3 regions of the Halomonas sp. KX33721 genome follow, and region 3 is predicted to be linked to each of the others. Evidence: predicted binding sites of a transcription regulator. Region 3 holds the regulator's gene; each other region holds the start of a gene.
The links. The regulator sigma-54, encoded in region 3, starts transcription at its own class of promoters, with help from an activator protein. The targets are predictions, from matches to a motif close to TGGCACNNNNNTTGCTNT.

Region 1 (5,895 bases), on a different contig from region 3:
TGTAGCGCAATAATGGTTATATATTTATATCAATTTATAATTACAGTACCTTTGTTTCTACTTTATGTTTATTAGATCGTCAGAATCCGCGCCCCCTCTAAGCAGTGGATAGAAAGGGTTTGCATTACAGACAGGTATAAAAAAACCGCTGCAGCTCACCGTGCAGCGGTTTCGAGAAACTGAGGCAACTTACGCTGATGCCTATCGTTACACCTTCCTTTGGTTATCCAACTCTACCGCCTCATGCATCCGCGCCAGTATGTCGGGTACAGCGGCCTGAACGCGGTTCCAGCTAGGAATAAATGGCCGTTCGCGGGGGTTATCCAAAAACAGGTTGCCCGCTTCCAGCAGGTTGCTGGCAAATAACTCCACCGCCTGCTCTTCACAGTGACGGTCTAAACTCAGGCCATTCATGGTGGCGTCGTGGTCGTAGGCTTCGATCAAATCGAGTGCTAAACGATAGTACGTGGCTTTTAGCGTGCGGAAGTCTTCACTGCTAAAGCTTACGCCTTGGGTAGCCAGCTTGCGATACAGCGCTTTCGCGATATCCAGGCTCATGCGGTTAAGGCCTGCATTGGCGTCATCTTCGCTAACGGGCTGATGCTTGTGATCGTAGGCATCGGCAATATCGACCTGACATAGCTGGCGGTGGGAGTAGTTGCGCTGCAGCTCAGAGAGTACGCCAATTTCCAGCCCCCAGTCGGCAGGAATACGGATGCCTTCCAGCACATCGCTGCGCATTGCGAACTCTCCAGAGAGCGGGTAGCGGAAGCTATCTAAGTAGTCCAAATAGGGTAGCGGCCCGCATACCGTTTTTAGTGCCCGCAGCAGCGGCGTCACCATCAGCCGAGACACCCGGCCGTTGAGCTTTCCTTCGGCAATGCGGGGGTAATAGCCTTTGCAGAAACTGTAATTGAACCGTGGGTGAGCCACGGGATACATGAGCCGAGCCAACAGGCTGCGGTCGTAGGTCAGGATATCGCAGTCGTGTAATCCCACCACCGACGAGCGACCAGACGCCAGCACGTAACCTGCGCAGTACCACACATTGCGCCCTTTGCCTGGTTCTAACGCTCCCAGATCGTGGCTTTCCAGCTCGGCGTCTAACTCGCGTAGGCGTGGCCCGTCGTTCCATAGAATGCGCGTATGCTGGGGCAAGCGAGAGAAAAACTCCCGGGCGTACAAGAATTGCTCACGGTCGGCGCGGTCCAGGCCAATTACAATCTCGTTGAGGTAGGGCACCTTCACTAACTCATCTACGATGGCAGAAAGCGCCGGACCTTCCAGCTCGGAAAACAGCGACGGCAGTATCAACCCCATCGGGCGACGCTTAGCAAACTGACTCAGCTCCTGCTCCAGTGCCTCTACCGGGCGGCGAGTTAGGTTATGAAAATCGGTGATAACGCCATTTTGATGAAAGTCACTCATTCGCTGATCCCCTTTTGGGTTAGGCCGTTTCTGGTTGTTGGCTAAGTACCGCCGCTAGTCGGCGGTCGTCTCGCCCCCACCAGTGGGCTACCCCCTCGGCCCAGCCCGTTGGTCCAGTTTCCTTAGTGCGATAAAGCGCTGTGTTCGTGGGTGTGACGGTTAAGTCGTGGCAGCCTTTAATCACGACGGCCTGATCGACGGCATCGAGCATGGAAATATCATTGGGGCCATCGCCTAGCCCCAGCGACAGCGGCGCACGGCCACGGAGCGCGGTAAATCGCTTAATGAGCCAGTCAACGGCACTGCCTTTATCCGAGGCCTTACCCATTACGTGCCAAAAGCGCCCGCCTTGCGTCAGCGTCAACCCATCGCCCTCAAGCGCTAAGCGAAAGTTTGCCAGCGCGGCCTCGTCGTCTTCCCAGATAAGCGGCTCGCTGCCTTCACGCTTTCGGGCAGCCTTGGCACGGGGTTCATCTAAACCGGTAAGCGCCATGACTTGGGTAATATCCAGCTCACTCATACGGGTAAAACGAACGCCCAGGCGTTTGCGCCAGACGTTAAGCCGTGCCCGGATAAAGCCCACATCTACTCCAGTGTGTTTAACCACCACGCCATCCAGGCCACTCCCTGGGCGGTCTAGCCGTGCGTGACACCAGCCCGGTGGCAGGCCAATCACAGCGCCGTTTTCCGCCACAAATGGGGTAGCTGTCAGGCCTAGCGCTTCACGCAGGGAAATAAGTTCGGCACGGGTTTTACTAGTGACCGGTATAACGGGCACGCCCAGCTGTTTTAGGCGCGCCAGCCAAGGCGCTGCCGGTGAGAAGTCATAGCTGTGGTGGTCTAGCAAGGAACCGTCTAGGTCAGTGACCACCAAGCGCGGTTGAAGCGCTGGGTCAGCACTACCGGGCGACAGCGCTATATCAGGCAACTCGGTCTGAGTATGTGTAGTGCGAGTCTGTTCGGTCATGGCGCCACCTTATTGCAATCTTAAAAGCCGTTACGCAGGCGTCTCTTTCAGATAAGCAATAAAGCAGAATGTATGCCAATGAAGTTCATCTAATATAAATCAAACACTTAAAATCAAAGAAAGGGCGCTGAAGGCTTGAGCACCAAAAAAGCGCATCAGAAAAGCACCAAATAGGTGCAAAAAAGGTGAGGTGACTGCTCCCCGCCCTGACGGGCGAGGCTTCCCACGTCTTAGGCCGCTGCCGGTGCGTGACCGGGCTTACACAGGCCTCGATGGGCAGAGACCGACAGTCCTTCGGCCTTTAACGTTAAAATGCCTTGCTGGCGAATATTGATCGCGGCGTTAATGTCGCGGTCGATGCCTTGCGTGCCGCAGCCGGGGCAATCCCAAGTGCGAACCGTTAGCGGCATTTGTTCGACCTTGTGGCCGCAGCCCGCACAGGTCTTGGTGCTGGCAAACCACTGGTCGATTTTGACCAGATGCTTGCCTTGCTGCTTGGCTTTGTAGTCCAGTTTTTGGATCAGGCTGTGCCAACTGGCATCGGCAATATGTTTTGCCAGCTTGCGGTTTTTCAGCAGGTTTTTGACGTTCAAGGTCTCGACCACCACCGCTTGGTTATCGTCAATGAATTGTCGAGACAGTTTATGCTGGAAGTCAGCACGGGCATTGGCCAAGCGCTCGTGCGCCTTGGCAAGGGTTAGCCGTGCTTTCGCACGGCGCTTGCTGCCCTTCTGGCAGCGGGAAAGCGCTTTTTGTTTGCGCCGCAAATTAGCACGCGCCCGCTTCAAGAAACGAGGATTGGCCACTTTGCGGCCAGTCGAGTCGATAGACAAATGCGTCAAGCCCATATCGACCCCCAGCACGGTGTCGACGGTTTGCAGCGGTGTGGGCGCCTCTACACCATCATCCACCAGCAGCGCGGCAAAATACTTGCCCGTGGTGGTGCGGGTTAAGGTGATGCTTTTCAGCGTGCCGGTGATGTCACGGTGAAGTCGGGCTTTAATCGGCGTGAGCTTCGGTATTTTGATCCAGCTCTCACCGACCTTGATGCCGGTGCAGTGATAGCTCGATTGCTTACCGTGCTTGCGCTTGAATTTGGGGTAGCGGGCTTTTAACTGGGGGTTAAAGAAGTTCTGGAAGGCGCGATCCAAGTTAATGCACGCCTGCTGCAACGCAATTGAATCGTAGTCTTTCAGCCAGTGGTACTTGCGGGATTTTTTCGCTACCGCCAGTAGCGGCTTGAGGTCTTTCTTAGCCCGGAGCTTGGTGCCATGCCGCTTGTACTGCGTACTGATGATGTGCAGTGCCTTGTTGTACGCAAACCGCACCGCGCCGAACTGCTGATTTAAGAAATCAGCCTGTTCAGGGGTCGGGTAGATACGGACTTTAGTGGCTTTCAGCATGGCATTGTGGCTTATCAAGCTGTATATATATCCATATTAGCCGGTGAGGGGCGAAAATCAACCCCCAGCAGCGCTAGCGCGCTGCCCGCTTGTATCCCCGCCCGACTGGGCGAGGGTTTACGCGGAATTTTGCTAAGTTTTTCATTTAAGATGTCGGCCTAAAAGCCTACAAAAAATTGCACAAGCGCTTGGCAAAATCTCATAAATAGCTACACTCATATTGTACTCACTGACATTCATGTACACCCCCTCACCTGATGTCAGTGGGCTGCAGTGAGCCAAGCCCTTTAATGCCCGCCACCCACGGCGGGCTTTTTTTTATTGTGCTTACCCTTTGGCTAGTGCGCCCTACTCCACATGGATGACCACTTCCACCCGGCGGTTACGGGCACGCCCTTCTGCCGTGCTGTTATCTTCTAACGGCTGGGTCGCCGCTAGGCCCACTGCCCGTAAACGCTCAGAGGCCACACCCGCCTCCTCCAAGGCTTCTACAATGGCGATAGCACGGGCGCTTGAAAGCGCCCAGTTAGATGAAAACTCCGGCGTGTTAATGGTTTGGCTATCGGAGTGCCCCTCTACCCATACTTCACCATCGTAGCGCTGAATGGTTTCCAGCAGGCTACCCACCAACGATGAGCCGCCTTCGGTAAGCTCCGCCGTAGCAGAAGGGAACAGCAGCCTATCTTGCACCCGCAAGCTAATACCCTCCGCCACACGGGAGACCTCTACGCCCTCTAAATTTGGCAGATACGTTGACGTTTCAACGCGCTCAGGCAGGCTTGTGTCCAGCGCTAGGGCGCTGCTGATGGCCTCATCGCTGATTTCCTGAACATTAACCGGGGGGCGATCTGTCAGCAGCACCATGTAATCCGCTATGGGTGAAGTAGCCACCTCTTCTTCTATGCGCACCAAAGGAGTAGGAAGGATCGGCATCAGGCGTTCAGACAGCGTCTTAACGAACGGTAGCTCATCGGCCGGCGTTAGCTCTGCTGGCTCAGGGAGTGCTAATAGCGGCGGCACGCTGAAGGTGGAGACAGAACGGATGGGTAAACCCGCCACACCCAGCGCGGCACTAATCGCCATCGGATTTAGCGCTCCAGGGGTGGAGGCCAACACCGGGCTACGTTGTGAACGAAATTCATCCAACACATCTGGCAGCGGCACTTCCAGCGGTCGCACAATGAGGTTATCAGGCTCAAACCTGGTTATCCGCAGATGACCACTCCGGGCTTGTCACCCCAGCTGCGGCGATAATAATTAAAAATAGTGCCACCAACAGCGTCACAATGTCGATGTAGCTAATCATCCAGCCGCTATTGCTCTCGTCTTCGGGGTACGCAGACAACAGCGAATCATGGCGTAGGCCGCTGCGGTGGTCTTCAAGCATGGGTGTTATCACTCATTCAAGTTTCTAACCTCGTGGCCGATCTAAGCTAAGCATGGCAAACTAGTCTATCGAATAGCTGTTTAGTAGCGATAAGGAACTATCAGGTGCGTATTCTTCCCACGTATTCCCCATTGTCCACTTTTTACGCCCCGTTGGCCTGGGAATGGTCAGCCTGATGCTGAGTGGTTGTTTTTATGCCAACACATCACAGGCACCTATCGCCACCACTTACCCTTACACGGAACAGCAGCGCATGCAGGCGGCCTATCACTGGGATATACTCGCACGCCATGAAGCTACCCAAATCCTACAGCGCGAACGCGTGCGTTTTCGTGATTTTTACATCACCCCAGCAGAAGAAAGCAGCGCCTCTGCCTATAGTGGCGGCGAGTTTGGTCGGGGCTTTCGTACTTTGCTCACCAGCGAGCTAGTATCACGCGGCGCGACATTGATGACCGCTCCCACAGCGAATACCGCCAACATTCATGTCGATGTTGAAGTTGTTACGCATCGAGATCGTGGCTTTATACGCCCGCCCGTGGGCGCATTCACAGCCTTAACCGCTGGCATTGCTGTGGCCACCATTCCTTATAATCAGTGGAGCGAACCTGCATTAGCGCTTATCCCTGGTGCGATTGCTGCCGATATTACCAGCGGCAACTGGACGCATACCGGCAATAAAGAAGTGATTATTACCACCCAAATTTTAG
Region 2 (5,895 bases), on a different contig from region 3:
ACATCATGTACAGACCCACCCCCGAAAATCCTAGAAACAGCACGAACATGCAGAACATCAATACCATCACCATAGCGCTTGTCCCTGTCAGTGTGCGGCCGATGCGTTGACGTCTTATAACCGCTGATTTTGGTTTACCCGAAAGGATAGACCAAAATACTTTGCATATCTGTACAGGAACTATGCAACACCCCTAAGGCGAGAAAAAATATTATATAAATCAATGTATTAATGATTGAAAAATAAACGCAAAAAAACCACCTCACAGTTGCAAGATGGCTGTTTTGCATCGCTGCCACTCCTTGGCTTCGATGATCAGCACGGCCTTATGCTGATAAGAGTGAGCAGGCTAAGAGTCCATTCACGTCCGTGATGCTTACTGGGCCTCCTGCCCTCCTCTATTGCCTATTAGCCTGCTCACGCTTTGATGGGTTGGAACTTGGTTGCCAACAGTGAAATTGGTTAAATCATCAATGGTGACACTATAAGTATTAACACTTATAACACTGCAGGCATTGGGCCAATCATACCAATAAATAAAAAATATCTTTAATATCAATAAATTAAACAAAAAAATAAAAGCCCAGCCTAACCGAAATTGACAGAAAACTCAGGGATGACATGGATAATATTGACACATGCGACAAATGCGCACGGTTCACATCTATGCTAAGGAGAGATAAGCAGCGTTGGTAAAACGTTCCACCTCATGGCTACTTACCGGTGGCAACCCGCACCAACAGCGCTTATGTTACTCATCACACCATGACGCCCCAGCGGGGCATTATTTAGTAGAGAGGAAAGACCCAATGAAACGCACCATTGCGCTTGGCATACTCTTACTGGCCACACTACTCACCATTAGCGGCTGTAACACAGTTCGCGGTATGGGCCAGGATATTGAGCAGGGTGGTGAAGCCATTCAGCGTTCGGCGGATTAAACCATGATGATGACCGTCTACCTTTCACATGGCTTGGAGAGTGGCCCAGGGGCACTGAAAATGCAGGCGCTCAAGGGTATTGCTGAACAGCTTGATGACTGTGAGCCGGTCGTCATGGATTACCGGGGCATGGACGAGCCAGCCGAGCGATTGAAACACCTTACCGCTACTCTGCTGGCTCGTGGTGATGACCCCGCCCGCTGTGTATTAGCAGGCTCAAGCTTAGGCGGCTGGCTCAGCGCTGCCGCCAGTACGCAAACACCGGTGTTGGGCTGTTTTTTACTCGCCCCCGCGCTTGGCCTGCCTGAGTACCCAGAGACCTCACCGACGATTCAAGCCCAGCATACGCATATCATTCATGGCTGGCGTGATGATGTGGTACCCCCAGGCCCAGTGATTGAGCGTGCTCGCCTACAGCGCTTGTCACTGCGAATGATTGATGACGATCATCGCCTGCATAGCAGCCTGGACACTATCCTGGACGACTTTACACGCTTCTTAGCCCAGTGTGCGGACGCCCGCCCACCGGTTTAGCCTCAGCAACGCAATGGAAAACGAAAAAACGCGTACAGCAGTCAACATAAGCACCCAAAACCTATACAAAAAATATACGTTAAAAAGGAGAGTGCACATGCTTGGACTATTTAAGCGCGACCCAAAAAAGAAGCTTCAACAAGCGTACGAACGCAAGCTGCAAGCGGCGATGGAAGCTTCCCGCAACGGCGATATGCGCGCCAACGCCACACTGACAGAAGAGATTCTTGCCGACATCAACCGCCTTAAGGCTCAAGAGGGCTAACGCGGTGCGCATCAGTTTGGGTTTGGCTGCGCTGCTCACAGGCACCTTAACCACGCACGCCTACGGAAGCTGCCGCCATGGTGTGGAGCATCAGCTAGAAGGGCTGGGGATTCAACACACCTTCAGCCTGCTGCCCTGGGAACAGGCTGAGTGTGACCTCCCCGAGCCAACACTGGCCGATGCCGTGTTTGTACTCCCTGCCCCCATTTCCGCCGAGCCGATGCCCTAGGCGTCATCCGCCAACGCAGGCAGCAGCGTTTTTAGTTTACGGGTCAGCGTATTACGCCCCCAGCCCAGCAGCTCAGCGGCCTCGCCTTTGCGACCACCGGTATGTTTGAGTGCAGTTTCAATCAAAATGCGCTCGAAATCAGGTACCGCCTCTTCCAGCAGGTGCGTATGGCCTTCTGCCAAAGCATGATCAGCCCAATCGCGAAATGCTGAACGCCAATCACCGTGGACGCTACTTTCCGACGCACCGACCGTGCGTAGCTCTGGCGGCAGGTCTTCTACCAGGATTTCCCGGCCAGAGGCCATGACCGTTAACCAACGGCAGATATTTTCCAGCTGACGTACGTTGCCGGGCCACGGCAGCCGGGTTAAGTGCGCCTCTGCCTCAGGGGTCAGCACTTTGATATCGGTGGAAAGCTCTTTCGCCGCTTCGGCCAAAAAATGCCGGGTTAGCCGGGGAATATCTTCGCGGCGCTCGGCAAGGCGCGGTAGATGAACGCGAATCACGTTCAGACGGTGGAACAAGTCTTCACGAAAGCGCCCATCATCTACCAACGACTCTAGGTTCTGGTGGGTTGCCGCGATAATCCGCACATCAACTTTTACCGGGGTATGCCCGCCCACGCGGTAAAACTCGCCGTCGGCCAGCACGCGCAGCAGACGGGTTTGCGTCTCGGCGGGCATATCGCCGATTTCATCCAGAAACAGCGTGCCACCGTTGGCCTGCTCGAAGCGCCCTTGGCGCTGGGCAGCCGCCCCAGTAAACGCGCCTTTCTCATGGCCAAAAAGCTCGGACTCTATTAAGTCACGAGGAATTGCCGCCATATTCAAAGCAATAAACGGCTTGCCCGCCCTCGGGCTGTGCTGATGCAGCGCCTGGGCGACACGCTCTTTACCGGTGCCCGACTCACCGTTAATCAGTACCGTAATGTGCGAATGGGAGAGCCGCCCAATGGCGCGAAAGACTTCCTGCATGGCGGGCGCTTCACCGATGATCTCGGCGCTTAGGCCTTCCGGCACGCTCACCGGCCGCTGGCGTTCACGGGCGTGGGCTACCGCACGGCGTACCAGCGCCAGCGCCTCATCCACATCAAACGGCTTGGGCAAGTACTCAAACGCCCCCCCCTGATAAGAGGCCACGGCGCTATCTAAATCGGAGTGAGCGGTCATGACAATGACCGGCAGGTCCGGGTGGGCTTCGCGAACCCGTGACATTAAATCCAGCCCATCAATCCCCGGCATGCGAATATCGGTCACCAACACATCCGGTGGGCTTTCCAGCAGCCGTGCCAGCGCTGTGTCGGCACGCTCAATACACTCGACCTCTAGGTCTGGCTGCGCCAGTGCGCGCTCCAGCACCCAACGGATAGCGCGGTCATCATCGACAATAACCACCCGTGCAACATCGGTACGTGTCGCCTCAGTCATGACGCTTCTCCGGTGCAATTAATAACTAATGGAATCAGTAAACGAAATTCGGTATGTCCAGGTCGTGAGTCGCATTCGATCAATCCCTGATGTTGATACAAAATTGACTGAGCAATGGATAGCCCCAAACCGCTGCCTTCCGCGCGGCCAGACACCATCGGGTAAAAGAGGGTTTCGCGTAGGCTTTCAGGAATGCCAGGGCCGTTATCAATCACGCCGACTTCGCTCACTAGCCGGTGCCGCTCGGCGCCTAAAGTGAACTGGCGCCGGGCACGGGTGCGCAGAATCAGCTCCGGTGAGGGGGTCTCTGCATCGCTCATGGCCTGCACCGCGTTACGCGCCACGTTCAATACCGCTTGAATCATTTGCGACTCATCACCGGAAAGATCCGGCAGGCTGGGGTCGTAATCACGGTTGACGGTGACATCGGGATGCTCGGCAATCAGCAGCGCTCGCACTCGCTCCAGCACTTTATGGATATTGACCGGCTCATGTTTAATGATGCGGTTCGGGCCCAGCATGGAATCAACCAAATCTCGTAAGCGGTCGACTTCTTCGACGATGATATGGGTAAATTCCCGCAGCGCCGGGTCGTCTAAATCACGCTCCAGCAGTTGCGCCGCACCGCGAATGCCGCCTAATGGGTTTTTCACCTCGTGGGCCAAGCCCCGCGCCAGCACCTTAATGGTCTCTTGGCGGGTGGTGAGCGCCTCTTCGCGGGAGATCTGCATCAAGCGGTCTCGCGGCTCGACTTCCAGCAGCAGCTCATCGGCTGAGAGGGGCGTTACCGTATAGTCCACCGTGAGCGGCTCACTATTGAGCGGCGTGACACGCGCTTCCCGCTGGGTATAGGGGTGAAAGGCATCCCGCGCTTTGGCCAATACCTCATCAATACTTTCCCCACCGCCTAGCAAGGTATCTAGACTAATACCCTGCACACGGCTAAAGCTCACCGCTAGCAGCGCTTCCGCCGCTGGGTTCATCCAGCGGACACGGAGTTCACCGTCGAGCAGTAGCACTGCGGTGGTGAGATGTTCTAATAAGCGCTGATACATGGCGTGTCCTGAAACGTCGCTCTAATAATAGTGTGATGAACACTAGCGTGATGGGATCGTTGAGAGAGGAACTGCAAAAAGCGCGCCAATTAAGCACAAACGGCGGCATGCACGGCTGATGGGCAGCCGGTGTGGGCACAGCGAGCCGTTATAGCGCACTGCCGAACAAATTCAGATACTCCTATGCACCATTGTAGTGCATTGCACTATTCAGCAATAAAAATAGTCACCGGATCGGTGCGGTGTTGAATACGCCCTTGGCTATCCAACAGTTCGGCCTGCAGCTGGTGTTGTCCCGCTGGCAAGCCCGCCAGCCAGAACGCATCGCTATGCAGGGCAGATTGGCTTAGTTCGCCATTCACGAGCAGTTGAATTTGGTGGTCGTCGCGTAGCGGCGGCGAAACCGCCACTTCAACCGGCGTCATATTATTTCGCAACGAGGCCCCCGCCGCTGGGTTAGCAATCGCAAAGCGGTCATAGGGCATAAACGGTTGGCCAGGATTCCCCTTCGCGCGGGGAGACAGAGAAGCAGGCCGAGCAGCGGTAGGCACGCTCTGCAGCGGGGCCAGCGTGATCGCTTTACCACCACGCTCTGGGTTGTCAGTAAACGTCACGTTGCCCTGCGCATCCACCACACGATACACCGTTTGAGCCTGCGCAGCGCTTACCCACAAGCCCAGCAGTAGCGCAGCCCCTGTGGACAAACCACTTTTTTGACGCAAACGCCATCTACTGATCATTACTTTCTCACCCTTATGTTGCTCCAACAAAGAACCCCGCCGAGGCGGGGTTTTTCAGGCTAATCACACCGCAAGGGTGATGTTAGCACTCTTGTTAAAACGGTGTTTAGCAACCGTTCTTAGCAAGAGTAGTACATGTCGAACTCGATCGGGTGAGTGGTCATGCGAATGCGCTCCACTTCTTCCATCTTCAGCTCGATGTAAGCATCGATCATTTCATCAGTAAATACGCCGCCTTCGGTCAGGAACGCACGGTCAGCATCGAGTGCTTCCAGTGCTTGGTCCAGGCTGTTGGCAACGGTCGGTACGGACTTGCCTTCTTCCGGCGGCAGGTCGTACAGGTTCTTGTCCATGGCATCGCCAGGGTGGATCTTGTTCTTGATACCGTCGATACCCGCCATCAGCATCGCTGCAAACGCCAGGTAGGGGTTAGCAGTCGGATCAGGGAAGCGAGTCTCTACACGCTTGCCTTTCGGGCTAGCGGTGTAAGGAATACGGATAGAAGCAGAACGGTTACGGGCACTGTAGGCCAGCATGACCGGTGCTTCGAAGCCCGGAACCAGACGCTTGTACGAGTTGGTAGAAGCGTTGGTGAAGGCGTTCAGGGCACGAGCGTGCTTGATGATACCGCCGATGTAGTACAGCGCCATTTCAGACAGGCCCGCGTACTCGTCGCCAGCAAACTGGTTCTGACCATCTTTCCA
Region 3 (5,895 bases):
TAGTAACCTCAACAAGATGTTCGCGGGGCTAAGCGGTGTGGGAAGTGATACGGATACCCGTGGCAGTATTCACACGGGTAGCTGGCTGATTGATGCGATGACAGTGGCAGGAAGCTAGTCGACAAGTGCTGACTTGGTAAACTAGCTACTGGTCTTCGTCAAACCGTGCGTCGAACAGAGCTTCAATGGCATCTAGCGCCTGTTCGGCGTCGCTTCCTTCAGCGGCGACAGTGAGCTCGGTGCCGCAGGGGGCAGCCAGCATTAGCAGCGACATAATATTGGCGGCATCGGCTTTCTGCTGCTGCTTATAAACCACGATATTCGCGGAAAACTGCTGGCCACATTTCACCAGTTTGGTGGCCGCGCGGGCATGAAGACCACGCTGGTTGGTAAGTGTTAAGGTTCTTTTGGGCACTCTGGTTCCTTTTTGCCGAGTGGGTCTTGAAACTTAGGTCTTGAAAAACTAAGGTCTTGAAAAACTAAGGTCTTGAAAAACTTAGGTCTTGAGAAGCTTAGGCCTTAAAAGTTAGGTCCTGAAACTCAGGGCGTGCTGGCAGCGGTGGGTGTGGTAACGCATGGTACCGCTGGCTCTTCGCTCAGCGTGTATTGTAACCCCAGCTCACGGTGTCTCAACTGTACTTCTCCGGTCTGTTTAACCAGCTTTTTAGCAAGCTGTTCGGCCATATAAACAGAGCGGTGTTGCCCGCCGGTGCAGCCAATAGCCACGGTTATATAACTTCGCTGGCTATTTTGGTAAGCCGGAAGCCACTTTTCCAACCAAGCCTGAATATCATTGGTCATTGCCTCGACCATTGGGTAGCTACTTAAAAACGCCACTATATTAGCATCACGCCCTGTAAATTGGCGCAGGGTAGGGTCCCAATAAGGGTTGGGCAGGCAGCGAACATCGAAGACTAAGTCGGCATCCATGGGTACGCCGCGTTTGTAGCCAAACGACTCAAACGTCAGTGTTAGCTGATCTTTTCGCTGGTGGGCGACTTGATCAGTAATGCGGCGTCTCAGGTCATGCACGGATAAGCGCGACGTATCGATCAACAAGTCAGCGAGATCGCGAATTTCAAGCAGCGTCTCTTCTTCTTTATTGATGGCCTCTTCCAACGTCATTTCGCTATCCCGGGTAAGCGGGTGGCGACGGCGGGTGGCTGAGTAACGCTCCAAAAGAATGCGCGCATCCGTGGTCAGATAGATGACCTGAAAACGAATTTCTCGCTGGCGTAGTTCTTCCAGTAAAGCTGGGAGGCGTTCAAGCGCCGTAGGAAGGTTGCGCGCGTCAATGCTCACTGCTAAGTGAGTGCGCTCGCCTTGCTCACGTAGTTCATCAACTAATGAGCCCAGCAGCATGGCGGGTAAATTGTCGATAGCGTAGTAGCCAAGATCCTCTAGCGCTTGTAAGGCGATAGATTTACCGGACCCTGAACGGCCGCTAATGATCACCAGTTGCATAGCGTCTCTCTTGGCTTGCATGGGAGGAAATTATCGCTGCGTGCAGTGGCCACCGCCCATAAAGCCTAGGCGGCTTGTTCGCGAATCTTGGCGGTAATAAGTGCTAAGAGTTCGCGCTGACTATCGGCTTTACGTAACTGCTGACGCGTATGGGCGTCGTTCATAATAGTAGCCACTTGGCCAAGCAGTGCTAGGTGGGTGTCATCTGCCTCTTCTGGTACCAGCAGCACAAACACAAGATCCACCGGGTCGCCATCAATGGCGTCGAAGTCTACTGGCTCAGCAAGCTTTAAAAAGCCAGCAATGGGTGCGCTACAGTGAGGACTGCGAGCGTGGGGGATGGCAACCCCGTTGCCTATCCCCGTACTGCCTAGTCGCTCGCGGCCAATGAGTCGGCTAAACACCTCTTGGCTATCTAGGCTGGGTGTATTTTGGGCGATAAAGGTGCTGAAAAACTCCAGCACCCGTTTTTTGCTGCCCCCGGGAACGTCATAAAGCACGCGCTCCGGGGGGAGGATGGTTTCCAACGTCATTGAGTTAACGCACACCAGCGCCCTGGGCGCGAGCTTGTGCTTTTTCCTTATGTTTAACGAGTTGACGATCGATTTTGTCTGCTAGCGCATCAATAGCGGCATACATGTCGTTATCAAGCGCTTCGGCGTGAAGGTCTGCACCGGCAGCGTGCAGTGTGCAGGCTGCTTGCTGGCGCTCCTTCTCAACAGATAAGGTCACTTGCACCGTGGTAATGTTGTCGTAGTGGCGTTCAACGCGCTGCAGCTTTTCGTTAACGTAGTCGCGCAAGGCGTCAGTCAGTTCAACGTGATGACCAGTGATGTTTACTTGCATTGACGTGCTCCTTATCCATCGGACTGTACTTCGATTGTAACCCTTTTTACGCTATTGCAAAGCCCTTGCGTTGAGTTTGTTCATACGTACCGCTTAACTAGCGTAAACGGCGGCGCTCACTTGACGAGGGAATGCCCATTGACTCCCGATATTTTGCGACAGTACGCCGTGCAACGCTAATGCTCTCCTCTTCAAGCAGAGTCACCAAGCGGCTATCGGAGAGCGGTTTTCCTGAGGGCTCATCCTGAATCAGCTTTTTGATGCGGGCGCGAATGGCTGTGCTGGAGTGGCTGTCGCCGCCGTCTTGGCCGCTTACCTGGCTTGAGAAGAAGTACTTAAGCTCGAAAACGCCCCGCGGCGTGTGAATAAATTTCTGCGTGGTCACACGAGATATGGTGGATTCGTGCATCTCTACCGCTTCAGCAATATCCGCTAAAATCAGCGGTTTCATTGCTTCTTCGCCATGCTCCAGAAAGCCAATTTGGCGTGCAATAATTTCACGCCCAACTCGTAGCAGCGTGTCATTGCGACTCGATAAGCTTTTGATCAGCCAGCGGGCTTCTTGGAGGTGCTCTTTGAGGAACTGGTTGTCTTGGCTTTTGTCTGCGCGTTTGATCAAGCTGGCGTAGTCGGGCTGTATACGCAAGCGTGGTAGTGCTTCTGGATTGAGCTCTAAATGCCAACCTTCATTGTCGTGCCGAACGACTAGGTCGGGGGTGATGTAGCTGTCGTCGGTAACGCCATAGGTGCTCCCAGGGCGTGGGTCAAGGCTGCGAATTAAACGGATGACATCGTCAAGCTGCTCGTCATCAAGGCTTAAACGGCGCTTGAGAAGCCGCATATCGTCTTTGCCTAATGCTTCCAAAAACTGGCGAACCAGCCGTTTGGCGGGCATTAGCAGAGGGGTGTCCTCAGGTAGTGAGGCGAGTTGCAGCATCAGGCATTCACGCAGGTCTCGGGCAAAGACGCCGGTGGGCTCAAATTGCTGCAAGCGCAGCAGGGTATTTTCCACTTCCCGCTGGCTTAAGCTGTCATGGCCTTGGGCTTTTAATCCTTCCCGAATGTCATTAAGCGGCTGGGTGAGATAGCCGTTGGCATCCAGCGCATCAATCAGGCTTTCCGCGATGGCGTATTCTCGCGGGCTAAAGTCTGTCATGGCCAGTTGCCATAGCAGGTGGCCATGTAGGCTTTGTCCAGCGGCTTGGCGTTCGAAGTCGGGGCCTTCACTGTTGCCACCCAGGCTGCCTATGTCTTGATAGGTATCTGACCAGTCACTGTCGACGGAGAGTTCGTTGGGGATGCTCTCGGACCACTCAGCCTCTTGAGGCTCACTGACAGCCTGCTCGCCAAACTCATCTTCTTGCTCAAGCATGGGATTGGCATCTAGCGCTTGCTGAATTTCTTGACGAAGGTCCAGCGTCGATAGCTGAAGCAGGGCGATAGCCTGCTGCAGCTGAGGTGTCATGGTCAGCTGTGTGCCGATACGCAATTGGAGAGAAGCTTTCATGACCATCTGAGAACCACTCGTTAATCAGAAAGCTCCACCCTAGAGTGAGTTATGGCTTGGTGCAAGTGCAATAAGCATGCCACTAAAAGAAATGCTTCTGCAGGTCACTGTTTAAAGGCGGAAATCAGCGCCTAAATAGACATCTCGAACCTTCTGGTTGTTGAGGATTTCCTGGGCGTTTCCACTGGCAATGATGTGACCGTCGCCAACAATGTAGGCAATATCACAAATATCCAGCGTTTCACGAACGTTATGGTCGGTGATCAATACACCAATGTGGCGTTTCTTTAACGCTCGAATGATAGCTTTAATTTCCCCAACGGAAATCGGGTCAACCCCGGCAAAAGGTTCATCCAGCAGGATAAAGGCCGGTTCGGTGGCCAAAGAGCGGGCGATTTCAACACGGCGGCGTTCGCCCCCAGAAAGACTCATGCCTAAGTTGTCGCGTATATGAGTGATGTGAAAATCTTCAAGTAGTAACTCAAGTTGTGCTTCCCGGGCGCTTCGATCAAGCTCTTTGCGTGTCTCTAAAATGGCCATAATGTTGTCAGCCACGGAGAGCTTGCGGAAGATGGAAGCTTCCTGGGGTAGATAACCAATCCCTGCCATGGCGCGTTCATGCATAGGAGCATGAGTGAGGTCAAGGTCGTCAATGCCTACTTTGCCCGCATCCAATTTGACCAACCCCACAATCATATAAAACGAGGTGGTTTTACCTGCACCATTAGGGCCAAGTAGCCCAACCACGCTACCTTGAGTGATTTCCAGATTAATATCTTTAACCACACGGCGGCGCTTATAGCTCTTCGCTAAATGATGGGCGTAGAGCGTTTTTACTGGTGTGGGGGCTGGGGATGTTGATGCTGCCACGTGGCCACTTCCTATTGTTCGGGCTGAAGGGTCATACGAATACGCTGATTTTCACTGCCGCTAACGTCAGAGCGTGCTTGTACTACTTCTTGATCGATAAAGTACTCTAAACGTCCACCTTGGAAGTGATCTCCTTGCTGGGTCAGCTCAGCTTGGTCAATCAGCTCAACCCGGCGTTCGGAAACGTGATAAATAATCCGACGCGCCCAGCCTTCTATAGGGGTTTCTTGGTCTTCAATTTGGTTACGCAAGTAAGCACGCTCGCCCGTAGCGATGGCGCGAGACAACTCGCCAGCATTGTTACGCTGAATTTCGACACGCTCGCCGCGTAGCTGCATATTGCCTTGGCGAATGTCAACGTTACCGGTGTACACGGCTGTCCCTGCTCGTTGGTCAAGATCTAACCGGTCGGCCTCCACATGAATAGGCGCTTGGTTTTGTGCCGCTACAGGCAGTGCAATTGTGACAAGCGGCACGGCTAGGGCAAGAAGTACAGTGCGGATTAGAGCATTCATCGCGACTCCTAAGGGGAACGGGTGGCCGGCGGATGAACGCCGCGCACGTTGTTGGTTAAACGGACTTGGCTGTCATCCAGCCATACATCCATTCGGGAGGCTTCCATACGCTGAGGGGGCTGCTGCAACACTACGTGGGTGTCGCTCCAGGCATGCCGGGTGGTCCCGTCGTAGTTTAATAGTTCGCTATCAAGCTGCCACCCCTCTTCAGGCGCTAGTAGTCGCGCGGAGCCTGCCAATGTTAATGCTTGGGTTTCAGTATTGAGGGTGCCAGTGTTCGCCGTGGCGAGCCACTCACGTTGTTCGCTATCAAACAGCGTGGCACGGGGTGACAACACGTCAGTCATTGCCGTTTGCGGAGTATGCACCAGCCGTGGGGTTACCAGAGATTGCTGAATAGTGCCTGTTTCGCCAAATAGGGTAATTTCGGCATTCTCTAATACGTGCCCAGGTTCCTGGGCACGAGCTTCAGAGTCAATCTCAGTCTCCTGGGGGCCGCGAGGGTCTAGCCAAACCAGCACGCCGCCTAGGGCGATGACCATTGCCGTGATCCAGACCCGTTTTCTTACCCTAAAGCGCATTATGGCTGTCCGTGCAGATACGTATCGAGTACGGCATCCCAGTGCCCTTGGGACGTTAGGAGCGTATCGCAAATTTCACGCACAGCCCCGTGTCCGCCAAGGCGTTCAGTGA

Region 1: A3220_RS11880 (HAD-IIB family hydrolase) is a predicted target of sigma-54. The motif match lies at 2,456-2,473, and genes of this name have one in related genera.
Region 2: glnL (nitrogen regulation protein NR(II)) is a predicted target of sigma-54. The motif match lies at 4,522-4,539, and genes of this name have one in related genera.

The regions. Positions count from the first base shown of each region.
Region 1 is NZ_LVIA01000030.1:46,295-52,189, forward strand. Features, by position in the region: gene A3220_RS11875 (hypothetical protein) at 208-1,428, opposite strand; gene A3220_RS11880 (HAD-IIB family hydrolase) at 1,448-2,395, opposite strand; gene A3220_RS11885 (RNA-guided endonuclease TnpB family protein) at 2,626-3,798, opposite strand; gene A3220_RS11890 (OmpA family protein) at 4,147-4,977, opposite strand; gene A3220_RS17985 (flagellar motor protein MotB) at 4,994-5,185, opposite strand; gene A3220_RS11895 (hypothetical protein) at 5,361-5,895, shown strand, end outside.
Region 2 is NZ_LVIA01000043.1:12,125-18,019, reverse strand. Features, by position in the region: gene A3220_RS15005 (entericidin A/B family lipoprotein) at 810-941, shown strand; gene A3220_RS15000 (alpha/beta fold hydrolase) at 948-1,475, shown strand; gene A3220_RS17320 (DUF6435 family protein) at 1,573-1,740, shown strand; gene A3220_RS14995 (hypothetical protein) at 1,745-1,969, shown strand; gene ntrC (nitrogen regulation protein NR(I)) at 1,966-3,396, opposite strand; gene glnL (nitrogen regulation protein NR(II)) at 3,393-4,451, opposite strand; gene A3220_RS14980 (DUF4124 domain-containing protein) at 4,658-5,191, opposite strand; gene glnA (glutamate--ammonia ligase) at 5,311-5,895, opposite strand, start outside.
Region 3 is NZ_LVIA01000012.1:22,700-28,594, forward strand. Features, by position in the region: gene pmbA (metalloprotease PmbA) at 1-118, shown strand, start outside; gene A3220_RS04225 (HPr family phosphocarrier protein) at 146-415, opposite strand; gene rapZ (RNase adapter RapZ) at 541-1,464, opposite strand; gene ptsN (PTS IIA-like nitrogen regulatory protein PtsN) at 1,530-1,997, opposite strand; gene raiA (ribosome-associated translation inhibitor RaiA) at 2,002-2,310, opposite strand; gene A3220_RS04245 (RNA polymerase factor sigma-54) at 2,408-3,823, opposite strand; gene lptB (LPS export ABC transporter ATP-binding protein) at 3,929-4,687, opposite strand; gene lptA (lipopolysaccharide transport periplasmic protein LptA) at 4,699-5,202, opposite strand; gene lptC (LPS export ABC transporter periplasmic protein LptC) at 5,211-5,783, opposite strand; gene A3220_RS04265 (HAD hydrolase family protein) at 5,783-5,895, opposite strand, start outside.